DNA from 2 places in the Streptomyces sp. NBC_00557 genome. Region 2 is predicted to be linked to the other one. Evidence: riboswitches for the same ligand, from Rfam matches in the RefSeq annotation. Region 2 holds a riboswitch; the other holds the start of a gene.
The links. Region 2 has a riboswitch for S-adenosylmethionine ahead of thrC (threonine synthase). Riboswitches for the same ligand answer to the same signal wherever they lie in the genome.
Positions count from the first base shown of each region.

Region 1: it holds a riboswitch for S-adenosylmethionine, as region 2 does, so the genes downstream of both, OG956_RS26720 (aminotransferase class V-fold PLP-dependent enzyme) here and thrC (threonine synthase) in region 2, are expected to answer to the same signal.

Region 1 covers NZ_CP107796.1:6,092,833-6,100,235, reverse strand. Annotated here, with positions in the region: gene OG956_RS26745 (C40 family peptidase) at 1-480, opposite strand, end outside; gene OG956_RS26740 (NYN domain-containing protein) at 701-2,044, opposite strand; gene OG956_RS26735 (hypothetical protein) at 2,085-2,324, opposite strand; gene OG956_RS26730 (rhomboid family intramembrane serine protease) at 2,490-3,281, shown strand; gene OG956_RS26725 (Lrp/AsnC family transcriptional regulator) at 3,278-3,559, shown strand; gene OG956_RS26720 (aminotransferase class V-fold PLP-dependent enzyme) at 3,601-4,962, opposite strand; SAM riboswitch class IV at 5,120-5,236, opposite strand; gene trpD (anthranilate phosphoribosyltransferase) at 5,369-6,433, opposite strand; gene qcrB (cytochrome bc1 complex cytochrome b subunit) at 6,555-7,403, opposite strand, start outside.
Region 2 covers NZ_CP107796.1:4,454,191-4,461,593, forward strand. Annotated here, with positions in the region: gene OG956_RS19215 (ABC transporter substrate-binding protein) at 1-793, shown strand, start outside; gene OG956_RS19220 (DUF3263 domain-containing protein) at 830-1,054, shown strand; gene otsB (trehalose-phosphatase) at 1,130-1,963, shown strand; gene OG956_RS19230 (alpha,alpha-trehalose-phosphate synthase (UDP-forming)) at 1,951-3,393, opposite strand; gene OG956_RS19235 (glucosyl-3-phosphoglycerate synthase) at 3,468-4,412, opposite strand; SAM riboswitch class I at 4,574-4,729, shown strand; gene thrC (threonine synthase) at 4,748-6,031, shown strand; gene OG956_RS19245 (ubiquitin-like small modifier protein 1) at 6,146-6,421, shown strand; gene OG956_RS19250 (cold-shock protein) at 6,854-7,057, shown strand; gene groL (chaperonin GroEL) at 7,380-7,403, shown strand, end outside.

The sequences.
Region 1 (7,403 bases), 1.6 Mb from region 2:
GGCGCGCTCCTGGGCGAGTTCGCGCTGTTTGTCCTGGATCTTCTTCAGGGCGTCGACCTGCTGGGCGCTCAACTGGTCGAGCGTGGACGCCTTGTCGAGGAAGTCGTCCGGGTTGGAGGACAGGAAGAGCTGGACCGAGGGGTCGATGCCGCCCGAGCGGTACTGCGCGGTGGCCAGCGAACCCAGGCCGTCGCGCAGCTTGTTGAGGTCCTGCTGACCGCGGGCGACGTTGTCCTGGATGGTGGAGATTTCCTTCTGCAGCTTCTGCTGCTTGTCCTTCGCTCCGTTGAACTTCTCGGTGGCCTGCTCGGCCTCCTCGTAGAGCTTGTCGACCTTGGCCTTGACCTGGTCCTTGGTGAGCTTCTGGCTCGGCGCGGCATTGGCGGCGTTCGCGCTCAGGACGACAGCGGCTGCGGCTGCGGTGGTCAGCACGGTCACGCGGGCGCGACTCTGCTGCTTGGGTCGACGGTGGGACGCCACGGAGGACGAACTCCTTCTTGTGAGTGAGTGAGTGATCACCCGTTCGGAGGTTCGAGCCCAGACCCTAGTGACCCACTTGTGATCAGTTCAAATCCTCACACCAGAAAATCGCATCACACAATGCATTCTTTGCACACAACTCACAAGCAGTGATGCGTGATTGACACTAGGTGGCGTGAAGATCACTCCAATTCGGACATTGCCCATGTCCGACGGACCTTCAGGACAGTCGCTTGAGAAGCACCGCAGACGCGACCGGTCGGGCACCCGCCCTGGCGACCCCGTCGGCCACCTCGCGGTCCGTGGAGGCGACGATGACCGGACGGCCCGGCGGCTCGGCGCGCACGAGCTGGCGGATCAGCTCGTCCGCGGTGACGCCCGGCTTGGAGAACAGCACCCGCACCCCGCGCGGCGGCGCGAGCAGCACCGGGGCGGCCAGTTCGGCGCCGTCGAAGACGCACGTCACCTCGGCGCCGGTCTGCGCGGCGAGCGCGGAGAGCTGGCCGAGCAGCCTGAGCCGCTGCTTCTCCAGCGGCATCTGCGGATAGCCGGTCTTGGTGACGTTGTAGCCGTCGACCACCAGATGCGCCTGCGGCAGCGCGAGCAGCTGGTCGAGGATGGCCGGGTCGTGCTCCGACAGGGCGCGCGCCGCGATGTCCTTGGGGGTCATCCGGCCCGGTTCGACGGCGTCCACGGTCTCGGCGGGGCGCACGGACACCGGCGGCAGGGCGAGTTCGCGCCGCAGGCCCTGGGTGGCGTCCAGCAGGGTGTCGAGCAGCAGCCGTACCCGCATGTCCTCCACGCTGCGCCCCTCGCGGGCGGCGCGGCGGGTGGCCTCCAGCGCGGCCTCGGCCTCGCCGAGCCGGGCCTTGAGCCGGCGGGCCTCGCTCTCGGCGGCCGACACCTGGGTGTGCGCCTCGGCGCGCAGGGCGTCCATCTCGGCCTGGGCCCTGCGCAGAGCGGCCTCGCCGCGCTTGACGTCGCTGAGCGCGGCCCGGAGCTTGCGGTGAAGCGATTCGGCTTCCTTCTTCGCCGACTCCAGCTCCGCGCGCAGCCGGTCGGTCTCTGCACGGGTGTGCTCGCGGGCGTGGGCCAGCTCGGAGCGCAGCCGGTCCAGTTCCGCCCGGGTCTCCTCGTCGGCGCGCTCGGCGTCCGCGCGCTGGGCCTCCTCGCCGGCCGCGGTGACCAGCTTCACCCAGCCCGCCGGGCGCAGTACGTAGGCCGCGGCCGCCACGTCGAGCGGGTCCGCGGCCGGGGGCGGGGAGCCGGAGTCGAGGGCGCCGGCGAGTTCCGGCTGCGCCTCTCTGAGCTTGTCCCCGATCCGCTGCCGGAACAGCGCGTCGGTCTCCAGCGCCGCCGCCATCGCGTTCCCGGCGAACTTCGCCCGGCGGGTGGGGGTGAACCGGGCGTACTGCCTCAGCTGGGCGGGCAGTTCCGACAGGGTCAGGCCGCCGAAGCCGTCCGAGACGATCTGCACGACCCGGCGGCGCACACCCTCGGGCAGCGGACGGTCAAGCACCTCGGCGGTGCCGTCGCCCGGCCCCCCGCCTGTGGTCTCCGCCATCCGTCACACCCCACTACTTCCCTGCCCGGGTCCGCTCCGCTCAGGAGCCGGCACCCGGCCTGTCCACGAGTTCCACCTGGTCCACCGCGTTGCACCAGCGGCAGCGCACCGACTCGATGGTCTCACTGACCACCTCGCGCTCCTCCACGGTCGGCTCCCCCGCCAGATCGAGGTGGACGTACTCGACGACCTTCGAGGAACGCGTCACGTCGAACCGGGTGAGGTTGCCGCACAGGGTGCAGCGCCATCGGGTCGTCGCGGTCGGCAGGGGAACCGTCATCGTCGCTGTCCGCTTCCTTCTCGTCATCGCTCGTGGTGGCCGCACGCGCCGCCGGCCGGCACGTGTGGCCGTAACCCTACGGCCTGGCGGCGACTCGCCGCTGATCCGTCCACGGCGGCGAGGCAGTCTGTCAGCTTGCGTCCCGTTACGTCATGCTCTGTAGTCATGATCAGCCAGTGGACTACGGCGGCCGGCAGGGTTCTCCGAGCGGTCCGGAGCACCTCGGCGCCCATGACGTACGGCCTCATCGCCCTGTGCTGTCTGCTCTTCGTCCTGGGCCCGGCCTCGGGGCTCACCCCCGGGTACGGCTCCGGGCAGGCCCTGCTCGCCGCGCAGCGGGCGTATTTCGCGCGCTGGGGCGTGGTGCCGGCCGAGCTGTTCGCCAGGCCGGTGCGCGACGCCCTGACCCCGGCCACGGCCCTGTTCGTGCACGGAAACTGGGTGCATCTGCTCGGCAACATGCTCTTCCTCTTCGTCTTCGGCACGATGACCGAGGAACGGATGGGCCGGGTCGAGTTCACCCTGTTCTACGTCGGCTGCGGCTACCTGGCCCTGCTGGGCTACGCGGCCGCCAACGCCGCCTCCGGGCAGTCGCTGGTCGGCGCCTCGGGGGCGATCTCGGCGGTCCTCGGAGCGTTCCTCTACCTGTTCCCCCGCGCGCGCGTGACCAGTCTCCTGCCGTTCCTGTTCTTCCTGCCGCTCCGGTTTCCGGCGTGGGTCGTGCTGCCGTTCTGGGCGGCGCTGCAGTGGGCGGCGGCCGGGCGGGCGTCCGACGGCCCCGGGGTGGCCTATCTGGCGCACGTGATCGGCTTCGGCCTGGGCTTCGGCTACGCGTGGGTGCGCCACGGCGCCTGGGAGGGCCCGCAGGGCGGCCTTCGAGGGGCGGTGGTGGGAGACGGGCGGGCTAGAGTGAAAGCCGCCCCTGCTCAGGCCCTCGAGGGAGAGAACCAGCCGTGATCACCGCGATCGTTCTGATCAAGACCAGCGTCGACCGGATCCCCGAGATCGCGGAGGAGATCGCCGCTCTCGAGAGCGTCAGCGAGGTCTTCTCGGTCACCGGCACCTACGACCTGATCGCCATGGTCCGGGTCCGCCGCCACGACGACCTGGCCGAGGTCATCCCCGGCCGGATCAGCAAGATCCCCGGCGTCGAGGCCACGGACACGCACGTCGCGTTCCGGACGTACTCCCAGCACGACCTCGAGGCGGCGTTCTCGATCGGACTGGACAACTGATCGTTTCGAACGGCTGCCCAGACGGGTGCGGGGCGCGCTGATCACACCGCCGGGACGCAGCGGCCGTCCTCCGTGCGGTACGTCCACTTCGCACCCTCGGTGACGAGTTCCCTCACGGCGGTGACGAAGCGGTCGACGTGCTCGTCGGGCGTGCCCGCGCCGAAGCTGACGCGGATGGCGTTGAGGGACTTCTCGCCCGGCGCGGCCTCGGGGGCGCCGCACTCGCCCTGGCTCTGCGGGTCGCTGCCGAGGAGGGTGCGCACCAGGGGGTGGGCGCAGAACAGGCCGTCGCGCACGCCGATGCCGTACTCGGCGGAGAGCGCGGCGGCGAAGTGGGAGCTGTTCCAGCCCTCGACCACGAAGGAGATGACGCCGACGCGCGGGGCGTCGTCGCCGAACAGCGACAGGATCCGCACCTGCGGCACCCCGGCGAGGCCCTCGCGGACCCTGGCGATCAGGTGCCGCTCGCGGGCGACCAGGTTCTCCCAGCCGGCCTCGGTGAGGGCCTTGCAGGCCGAGGCGATGGAGTAGGCGCCGATGACGTTCGGGGAGCCCGCCTCGTGCCGGGCGGCGCTGTCGTGCCACTCCACGTCGACGCCGCCGTCCTGACGCCGGGTCACCTTGCGGCTGGCGCCGCCGCCCGCGAGGTACGGCTCGGCCGCGCGCAGCCAGTCGGCGCGGCCGGCCAGGACGCCGGAGCCGAAGGGGGCGTACAGCTTGTGCCCGGAGAAGGCGACCCAGTCGACGTCCAGGTCGCGGACGTCCACCGGGTGGTGCGGGGCGAGCTGGGCGGCGTCGAGGACGATCCGGGCGCCGTGCGCGTGGGCGGCGGCGGCCAGTTCGCGCACCGGCCACAGCTCGCCGGTGACGTTGGAGGCGCCGGTGACGCAGACCAGGGCCGGGCCGTAGGGATCCCGGTCGGCGAGGGCCCGCTCCAGGGTCGCGACCGCCTGCTGCGGGGTGCGCGGGGCGTCCAGGTAGGTCACCCGCGTGTCCTGCCAGGGCAGCAGGGAGGCGTGGTGCTCGGTCTCGAAGACGAAGACCTGGCAGCCGGCGGGGAGCGCACGGGCCAGCAGGTTCAGCGAGTCGGTGGTGGAGCGGGTGAAGATCACCTGGTCGTCCGCGCGGCAGCCGAGGAACTCGGCGACGGTCCTGCGGGCGTTCTCGAACAGGTCGGTGGAGAGCTGGGAGAGGTAGCCGGCGCCGCGGTGGACGCTGCCGTAGTACGGCGCGTAGGCGGCCACGTCGTCCCAGACGCGCTGCAGGGCGGGGGCGCTGGCCGCGTAGTCGAGGGCTGCGTAGGTGACCTCGCCTCCGGTGACGAGCGGGACGGTGACATCCCTGCCCAGAACGGGCAGCGGGGCGCAAACGGACTGGTCGGCGGCAGCGGTGAAGACGGACATCGGTGAACTCCCGTGAGGAACACGCCCGCAGGGGCGTACGAAGATGAGAAGAAGGGTGTGCGGAGGCGGGGCTCGGCGGCCCTATCGCATTCGCTTGCTCACGGAAGACTCCCTCGACGACCAGGACCCCTGGTCCCGCGCTCGGCAGCGCGCGAGGGGTCCGCGCTTGCCGTAGACCTCGCTGCCTACGGCCTGGTCCTCACCCGGGGCACCCCGCCACGGACGGAGGGTTGCCGGACAGCCGGCCGGGGCCTGATGGCTGTCACTCATGACCTGGTACGGGAACTTAAGGGAAAAGATCGCCGCCCCGCAACCCGTGTCCGGATCGCGGGACGACGAACCTCCGGCGGCAGGGCCTGGTGCTGTGGCCGGAAAGGTTTGCCGGTGAACCTTTCCGGTCGCAGCACTAGGCGTTGCTGGCCGCCACCCAGCGCTCCAGGGTGCGCTTCGCCGCGCCCGTGTCGATCGACTCGGCGGCCTTGGCCATGCCGGCGCGCAGCTGGTCGGCGAGCGGGGCGTCCGTCGGGTGCAGGGCCGCGAGGGCCGCCGCCGAGTTCAGCAGCACCGCGTCCCGCACCGGGCCCTTCTCGCCGTCCAGCAGGCGCCGCGCCACCTCCGCGTTGTACGACGCGTCCGCGCCGCGCAGGGCCTCGACGGGAACGAGGTCGAGGCCGACGTCCCTGGGATCGAAGGTCTCCTCGGTGACCTTGCCGTCCCGGACCACCCAGACCCGCGAGGTGGCGGTCGTGGTCAGCTCGTCCAGGCCGTCGTCGCCGCGGAACACCAGGGCGGAGTTGCCGCGCTCGGCGAGGACCCCGGCCACGATGGGCGCCATCCGCGGGTCGGCGACGCCGACGGCCTGGGACCTGACCTGCGCGGGGTTGGTCAGCGGGCCGAGGACGTTGAAGGTGGTGCGGATGCCCAGCTGGCCGCGCGCCGGGGCGACATGACGCAACGACGGGTGGAACCTCACCGCGAAGCAGATGGTGATGCCGGCCTCTTCGGCGACCTCGGCGACCCGCTGCGGGGTCAGGTTCAGATTGATCCCGAGCTTCTCCAGCACGTCGGAGGACCCGGAGGCGGAGGACGCGGCGCGGTTGCCGTGCTTGACGACCTTGGCGCCCGTGCCCGCCACGACGATCGACGACATCGTGGAGATGTTCACCGTCTTGGCGCCGTCGCCGCCGGTGCCGACGATGTCGACGGCCGGGCCCGGCACCTCGATCACATTGGCGTGCGCGTACATCGTGCGGACGAGCCCGGTGATCTCCTCCACCGTCTCGCCCTTGGCCCGCAGGGCCACCATGAACCCGGCGATCTGCGCGTCGGTCGCCTCGCCGCGCATGATCAGGTCCATCGCCCACGCGGTGTCGTCGGCGGACAGGTCCCGGCCGTCCAGCAGGCCGTTCAGCAGGGCGGGCCAGGAACGGCCCGCCGCGGTGTCGCCTCCAGCGGGGGTCACAGCGCTCATCAGCCGCTCCTGGGTGTCGTACACGGAATCAGTGGTGGTTTCCCACCCTATCCACCCCCGTACACGGCGAAGGGCCCCGTCCGTAAGCCGGACGGGGCCCTTCCCTGTGGCGACGCGGGGATCAGTGGTGGCCGTGGCCGCTCGTGATCTCCTTGTACTCCTCGACGGTCGGCTTCGGGATCTGGTTGTTCTCGCCGTAGTAGGCGTTGGACAGCTTCACCCGCAGCTTCTCGCCGGCACGCACCTTGCGCTCGACGCCGTTCTCGTCGACCGTCGGGCCGATCTCGGCCGGCTTGTACTGCTCGTGCGCGGTGAGGGTGTGCAGCTGCTCCTGGCTGAGCGGCTCGTGCACCTCGATGAACTCACCGTGCGGCAGCCGCTTGATGATGCCGGTCTCGCGGCCGTGCAGCACCTTGTCGCGGTCACGCCGCTGCAGACCCAGGCAGATCCGCTTGGTGACGAGGAACGCGATGACCGGGCCGACGAAGAACCCGATCCGGACGAACCAGGTGACCGCGTTGATCGACAGGTGGAAGTGGGTGGCCCACAGGTCGTTGCCACCGCCGACCAGGGTGATCATGTAGATCGTCACCCAGGCCACACCGAACGCGGTGCGCGTCGGGGCGTTGCGCGGGCGGTCCAGGATGTGGTGCTCGCGCTTGTCGCCGGTGATCCACGACTCGATGAACGGGTAGACCGCGATCGCCGCCAGGACCAGCGGGAAGAGAACCAGCGGGATGAACACGCCCAGGACGAGCGTGTGGCCCGCGAAGTTGATCTCCCAGCCCGGCATGAAGCGGATCAGACCCTCGGCGAAGCCCATGTACCAGTCGGGCTGGGCGCCGGTGGACACCTGGTCCGGGCGGTAGGGGCCCATGGCCCAGATCGGGTTGATCTGGGCGACCGCCGCGATGGCCGCGATGACACCGAAGACCAGGAAGAAGAAGCCTCCGGCCTTGGCCATGTAGAC
Region 2 (7,403 bases):
CACCTGGGACGAACTGGCCGCCGACGCCAGGGCCCTCAAGGACAAGGGCGTGAAGTACCCCTTCGCGCTCCCTCTCGGCCCCGAGGAGGCCCAGGCCGAGACCATGCAGTGGATGCTCAGCGGCGCCGGCTCCGACAACGACGGCAACGGCTACACCGACGACATCGGCACCTACACCATCGACTCCGCGCCGAACGTCCAGACCTTCACCTGGCTCAAGGACGACCTGGTCGGCAAGGGCCTGACCGGGCCGGTCGCACCCGGCAGGCTGAACCGCGCGGACGCCTTCGCCGCGTTCGCCGACGGCCAGGTCGGCATGCTCAACGGACACCCCACGCTGATCCAGCAGGCCGAGAAGAAGGGCGTGAAGTTCGGCATGGTGCCCACGCCGGGGCGCACCGGCCCGGCCCGGTCCTCCATGGGCGTCGCCGACTGGATGATGGCCTTCCGGCAGAACGGCCACCGCGACCAGATCGGCGACTTCCTCGACTTCGTCTACAGCGACAAGAACGTCCTCGCCTTCTCCCGCGAGTACGGCCTGCTGCCGGTCACCGGCTCCGCCTCGACGGCGATGAGCGAGTCGGACGCCGCCTCCGACAAGGCCCTGCGCCCCTTCCTCGACCAGCTGCCCACCTCCGAGCTGTACCCCGTCGGCAAGACCTCCTGGGCGACGGTCAGCGCCGCCGTGAAGCAGAACATCGGCCAGGCCGTCGCCCCCGGCGGCGATCCCGCCGGCGTCCTCAGCCGCCTCCAGGCCACGGCGACGGCGGCGGACAGCGGCGCCGGGAACTGACCGCCGCTGTCAGTGCCCGGCGCTACGGTGGCTGCCATGGAACTCGGCCCGCGCGAACACGCCATCCTCGCCCTGGAGCGCCGCGGCTTCCCCGGCCCCGGCGCGAAGGAGCGCGCGATACGCGAGCAACTGGGCCTGTCCCCGGTCCGCTACTACCAGCTCCTCAACGCCCTGCTGGACGACGAGCGAGCCCTGGCGGCGGACCCGGTGACGGTGAACCGCCTGCGGAGGGTGAGGGAGTCCCGCAGAGCGGAGCGCTGAGGTCTGGCAGGGCGCCTTCACAGCCGGGCGGAGCCCCCAGGCGTGAGGACGGCCCGCGCTGGATACTGTCGCGGTATGGACCCTATGCCGACCCCAGCCACGCAGCCCGGCCGGGACGGACTCGCCGCACTCCTGGCGAGGCCCCGCGCAGCGCTCGTCGGCCTGGACTTCGACGGCACGCTGGCCCCCATCGTCGCCGACCCCGAACAGGCCCGCGCCCACCCCGAAGCCGTACCCGCACTCGCGGCCCTCGCCCCGAAGGTCGCCTCCGTCACGGTGATCACCGGCCGCCCCGCCGGCGTCGCCGTCCGCTACGGCGGCTTCGCCGGCGTCCCCGGCCTGGAGCACCTGACCGTCCTCGGCCACTACGGCGCCGAACGCTGGGACGCGGTCACCGGCACGGTCACCGCCCCGGCCCCGCATCCCGGCGTCGCGGCGGCCCGCGCCGAGCTGCCGGGCGTGCTGGACCGCGCCGGCGCCTGGCCCGGCACCTGGATCGAGGAGAAGGGCCGGGCGGTCGCGGTGCACACCCGCCGCGCCGCCGACCCGCAGGCCGCGTTCGAGGCGCTGCGCGGCCCCCTCACCGACCTCGCCGCCCGGCACGGACTGATCGTCGAGCCCGGCCGCATGGTCCTGGAGCTGCGCCCGCCGGGCATGGACAAGGGCGTGGCGCTCGCCGACCACGTCCGCAGGACCGGCGCCGAGTGCGTCGTCTACGCCGGCGACGACCTCGGCGACCTGCCCGCCTTCGCCGCCGTCGACAAGCTCCGCTCCGACGGCGTCCCCGGCCTGCTGGTGTGCAGCGGCAGCACGGAGGTCACGGAACTGGCGGAACGCGCGGACGTGGTGGTCGACGGCCCGGCCGGCGTCGTGCACCTGCTGCGGTCGCTCGCGGCTCAGCTCGGCTGAAGTTCCTGGAGTGCCCGCAGCTGGTCCAGGAACCAGCGGGCGGGCGGCAGCGCGGTGGCCGCGTCGGCCAGCCGTTTCGACCGCTCCGCCCGCTCCGCGTCCGGCAGGCTCAGCGCCTCGTGCAGCGCCCGCGCGGTCTCCAGCACGTCGTAGGGGTTGACCGCGAACGCGTGCGGGCCCAGCTCCTCGTACGCGCCCGCCTCCCGGGACAGCACCAGCGCGCAGCCCTCGTCGGAGACGACCGGCACCTCCTTGGCGACCAGGTTCATGCCGTCCCGGATGGGGTTGACGAGGGCCACGTCGGCGAGCCGGTAGGCGGCCAGCGAGCGCGCGAAGTCGTCCTTGACGTGCAGCACCACCGGGGTCCAGCCGACCGTGCCGTACGCGGAGTTGATCTCCTCGGCCACTCGCTGCACCGCGTCTGTGTAGTCCCGGTACACGGCGAGGTCCTGCCGGGACGGATAGGCGAACGCGACGTGCACCACCCGCTCCCGCCACTCGGGGTGGTCCTCCAGCAGCTGCCGGTAGGCCAACAGGCCGCGCACGATGTTCTTGGACAGCTCGGTGCGGTCGACGCGGACGATGGTCCGGCGGCCCTCGCCGATCTCCTCGCGCAGCGCGGCCATCCGCTCCTCGACGTCCGGCTCGTGCGCCCGCTTGCGCAGGAAGTCCCCGTCCGCGCCCAGACCGTGCACGCCGATCCGCGTGTCCGCGGGCATCCCGGACTCCAGGACCGCCTGCGCGCAGTCCCGGAACGCGTCCGCCCAGCGCTGTGTCAGGAACGCCACCCGGTCGGCGCCGAGCATGCCCGCCATCAGCTGCTCGCGGATGTCGTCCGGGAGCAGCCGGAAGTACTCGGGCGGCGCCCACGGCGTGTGCGAGAAGTGACCGATCCGCAGGTCCGGGCGCAGCTCGCGCAGCATGCCGGGGACCAGGCACAGGTGGTAGTCCTGGACGAGGACGGCCGCGCCGTCGGCCGCCGCCTCGGCCAGCGCCTCGGCGAACGCGCGGTTGTAGGTCTCGTACGACGCCCACTGCCGGCGGAACTCCGCGTCGAAGACCGGCTCCAGCGGGGTCTGGTACAGCATGTGATGCACGAACCACAGCACCGAGTTGGCGATGCCGTTGTAGGCGTCCGCGTGCACGCGCGCGTCGATGTCCAGCATCCGCACCCGCTGCCCGCCGCTGTCCTCGGCCGGCAGCAGCCCGCCGCCGGCCCGCCGTACGGCCTCGCGGTCGCCGTCGCCGAGCGCCGCGCACACCCACAGCGAGTCCGCGTCCGAGCCGATGGCCGACAGTCCCGAGACCAGCCCGCCGCCGCCCCGCCTGGCGCGCAGCGCACCGCCCTCGTCCACCGTGTACGAAACCGGGCCGCGGTTGGACGCGACCAGCACCTGAGCTCTCTTGACCGCAGCATCCGTGGAAGCCATGGTCCTCAACCTAGCCCCGCCCGGAAACGCTCAAACGTACGGTCGCGCCCGGCGCGCCGCCGTATACGAACGGTTCACGCCACCTTGCGTTCCGCGTACTCCGCGATCTCCAGCATCGGCGGCCGCTCCTCGGTGTCCACGGAGTAGGTGCGCGGTTCGAAGCCGTCCTCGCCCCGCTCGAACTGGGTGAGGCAGGGCCGCACCAGGTGGCCGCGCGCCAGCCTGAGCTGGGCGGTGCGGTAGATCGCGGCTGCCATCCGGCCGAGCGCCTGCCCGTCCTGGTGGCGGTGCTTGCGCACGCCCACGTCCACCTGGGCCAGCGCGTCGAGGCCGACCAGGTGCAGGGCGTCCACCAGCATGCCCAGTTCCACGCCGTAGCCGACGGGGAACGGCAGCTGCTCCAGCAGGCTGCGCCGGGCCGCGTACTCGCCGCCCAGCGGCTGCACGAAACCGGCGAGCTGCGGCCAGTGCATGTTCAGCAGCGGGCGGGCCATCAGCTCGGTGACCCGGCCGCCCTGCCCCGCGGTTCCGGCGAGCGGGCGGTCGTACATGCCCTTGACCAGGTCCACGCCGGGGTCGGTGAGCAGCGGGCCGACGATCCCGGAGACGAAGTCGGCGGAGAAGTCCCTGAGATCCGCGTCGATGAAGCAGACGATGTCGCCGCTGGTCACCAGCAGGGAGCGCCACAGCACCTCACCCTTGCCGGGGACGGCCGGAACGCGCGGCAGGATCTCGTCCCGGTGAACGACCCGGGCGCCCGCGGCGGCGGCGACCTGGGAGGTGCGGTCGGTGGAGCCGGAGTCGACCACGACGATCTCGTCGACGAGCGGGACCCGTTCCACGAGGTCGCGGCGGATGACCGCGACGATGTCGCCGACCGTCTCCTCCTCGTTGAGCGCGGGCAGCACGACGCTGATCGTCTGGCCCGTGCGCTGCTTGGCGGCGAGGATCCGGTGGAGCGGGCGATCGGCCACGGACCAGGAGCGGGTGGCCAGCCAGCGCTCGACTTCTTCCAGCACGGTCTGCGGCTCCTCACTGTTCGTGATCGCACGGGCTGCACCGTGTGATCCATCTCGCGGTTCGGACGACTATCTCAACTGTCCTGGCCTTCGGTTACAGTCTTGAACAACGCCGGTGACCATCGCATGTCGGGGGTCAGCGTGCGTCGACAACCGCATACCGCTCATCCAGAGGGGCAGAGGGACACGGCCCGATGAAGCCCCGGCAACCCTCCAGTCGGTTCTCGTAGATCACTGCTGATCGCTCCGCGAGGCTCCCGGCTAGGGAAGGTGCCAAATCCGTCTCACGGCGAGATGCGTCGTGAGGAAGATGAGGAGAAAGGGCCTCGCCTCACATGGCTGTGCAGACAGTTGCAAGCTCCAGCAGTTCCACCGTCGATCTCGGCCCCGCCGCGGCCCTGAGCTGTCGCGAGTGCGGTCACCGCGTCCCGCTCGGCCCGGTCTTCGCCTGCGAGGAGTGTTTCGGCCCGCTGGAGATCGCCTACGACTTCTCCGCCTACGACACCGAGGAACTGCGCCGCCGCATCGAGTCCGGCCCGGCGAACATCTGGCGCTACGCCCCGCTGCTGCCCGTCCCGGCGGACGTGGCCGACAAGCCGAACCTGAACCCGGGCTGGACCAAGCTGGTCAAGGCCGACAACCTCGCGGCCGAACTCGGCGTCACCGGCGGCCTGTTCGTCAAGGACGACTCCGGCAACCCGACCCACTCCTTCAAGGACCGCGTGGTCGCGCAAGCCCTGGAGGCCGCGCGCGCCTTCAGCTTCACCACCCTGTCCTGCTCCTCCACCGGCAACCTGGCCGGCGCCGTCGGCGCCGCCGCCGCCCGCGCCGGCTTCCGCTCCTGCGTGTTCATCCCGCACGACCTGGAGCAGGGCAAGGTCGTCATGGCCGCGGTCTACGGCGGCGACCTCGTCGGCATCGAGGGCAACTACGACGACGTGAACCGCTTCTGCTCCGAGCTGATCGGCGACCCGGCCGGCGAGGGCTGGGGCTTCGTCAACGTCAACCTGCGGCCGTACTACGCGGAGGGCTCCAAGACGCTGGCGTACGAGATCTGCGAGCAGCTCGGCTGGCGGCTGCCCGACCAGATCGTCGTCCCGATCGCCTCCGGCTCCCAGCTCACCAAGATCGACAAGGGGCTGCAGGAGCTGATCAAGCTCGGTCTCGTCGAGGACAAGCCGTACCGGATCTTCGGCGCCCAGGCCGAGGGCTGCTCGCCGGTGTCGACCGCCTTCAAGGCCGGGCACGACGTCGTACGGCCCCAGAAGCCGAACACCATCGCCAAGTCGCTCGCCATCGGCAACCCGGCCGACGGGCCGTACGTCCTGGACATCGCGCGCCGCACCGGTGGCGCCGTGGAGGACGTCACGGACGAGGAAGTCGTCGACGCCATCAAGCTGCTGGCCCGCACCGAGGGCATCTTCGCGGAGACGGCGGGCGGCGTGACCGTCGGCGTCACCCGCAAGCTGCTCAAGGACGGCGTCCTGGACCCGACGAAGACCACGGTGGTCCTCAACACCGGCGACGGCCTGAAGACGCTGGACGCGGTGGCCGGCACCGGGCTGACCGCGACGATTCGTCCCACCCTCGACTCGTTCCGCGAGGCGGGGCTCGTCTAGCGGCCTCGTCCTATCGTTTCGTCCGCGGGCCGGTGGGGCTGGTCGCCCCCAAGCTCTCGCGCCCCTGGGGCGCCGCCCCGCCGTACCTGTGAACCCGACCGGAGGTCCCACCGCATGAGCGTGACCGTTCGCATCCCCACCATCCTGCGCACCTACACCGGCGGCCAGGCCGAGGTGACCGCCGAGGGCGCCACCCTCGCCGAGGTCATCGAGGACCTGGAGAAGAACCACACCGGCATCGCCGCGCGCGTCCTGGACGACCAGGGCAAGCTGCGCCGGTTCGTCAACGTCTACGTCAACGACGACGACGTCCGCTTCGAGCAGGGCCTCGAGACGGCCACGCCGGACGGCGCCGGTGTCTCCATCATTCCGGCGGTCGCCGGCGGCTGATCATTACCTTGGGTAATGGCTGTTACTCGTTGTTCGTTGAATGGCCCCCTCCGTGAGAGAAGCGGAGGGGGCCATTCTGTGTGATTGAGCGCGGTAGAGTTGGGGAACGCGCTCCCGGTCGGACAGGTCGGGAACCCCGCATTCATGCCGCACGCCCGACAAGAAGTAGCCAAACTATGCGGGCTTTATGCGGCTTTTGTAGTGCTTTGTGGAGCCCGACTTGCCCTGAAGTCGGGCGAATTCTCACCACATTCCGGACCGTCGCCGTCCAGAATTCTCGTCCGATTGACCTGTTGCAGACGGCAGTTGGACAGATACATTCAGCCGCGGTCGACGCGTTCCGGCGCACGCCCCCGACCGTTGGGGGGTGAGGTCTGACCCGGGTCCGCGAAGTGTGGATCTGTGCAAGGGCCAGTAATAGGGGAGTTAGGCATGGCTCAGGGCACCGTCAAGTGGTTCAACGCGGAGAAGGGGTACGGCTTCATCGCGGTCGACGGTGGTGCGGACGTCTTCGTCCACTACAGCGCGATTCAGATGGACGGCTACCGCACCCTGGAAGAGGGCCAGCGGGTCGAGTTCGAGATCTCGCAGGGCCAGAAGGGCCCGCAGGCCGACATGGTTCGCGTCACCGCCTGAATGTTTCCGCCGAAGGGCCCGCACCTCGCACAGGGTGCGGGCCCTTCGCCGTGCCCGGAGCCGGCCGGGCCGGCCGGGGCGGTCACCCGTGTTCGCGCGCGGCTGACGAGGGCCGCCGTACCCCTGTAGGCGCTTGCACTCGGCATGCCCGAGTGCTAATCATTGGCGTTAGCACTCTGAAGGTGAGAGTGACAGTGAAGGACCGGGTCGGTGAGGCCCGCAGGCTGGGTGGGGCAAGGAACCACGAGGCCGGCGAGCCGTCCGTCGCGGGCGCGGGCGCGGTCCGAAGGAATCACCCCCAGTCCTGGAGGGACCACTTCACATGGCCAAGATCATCGCGTTCGAC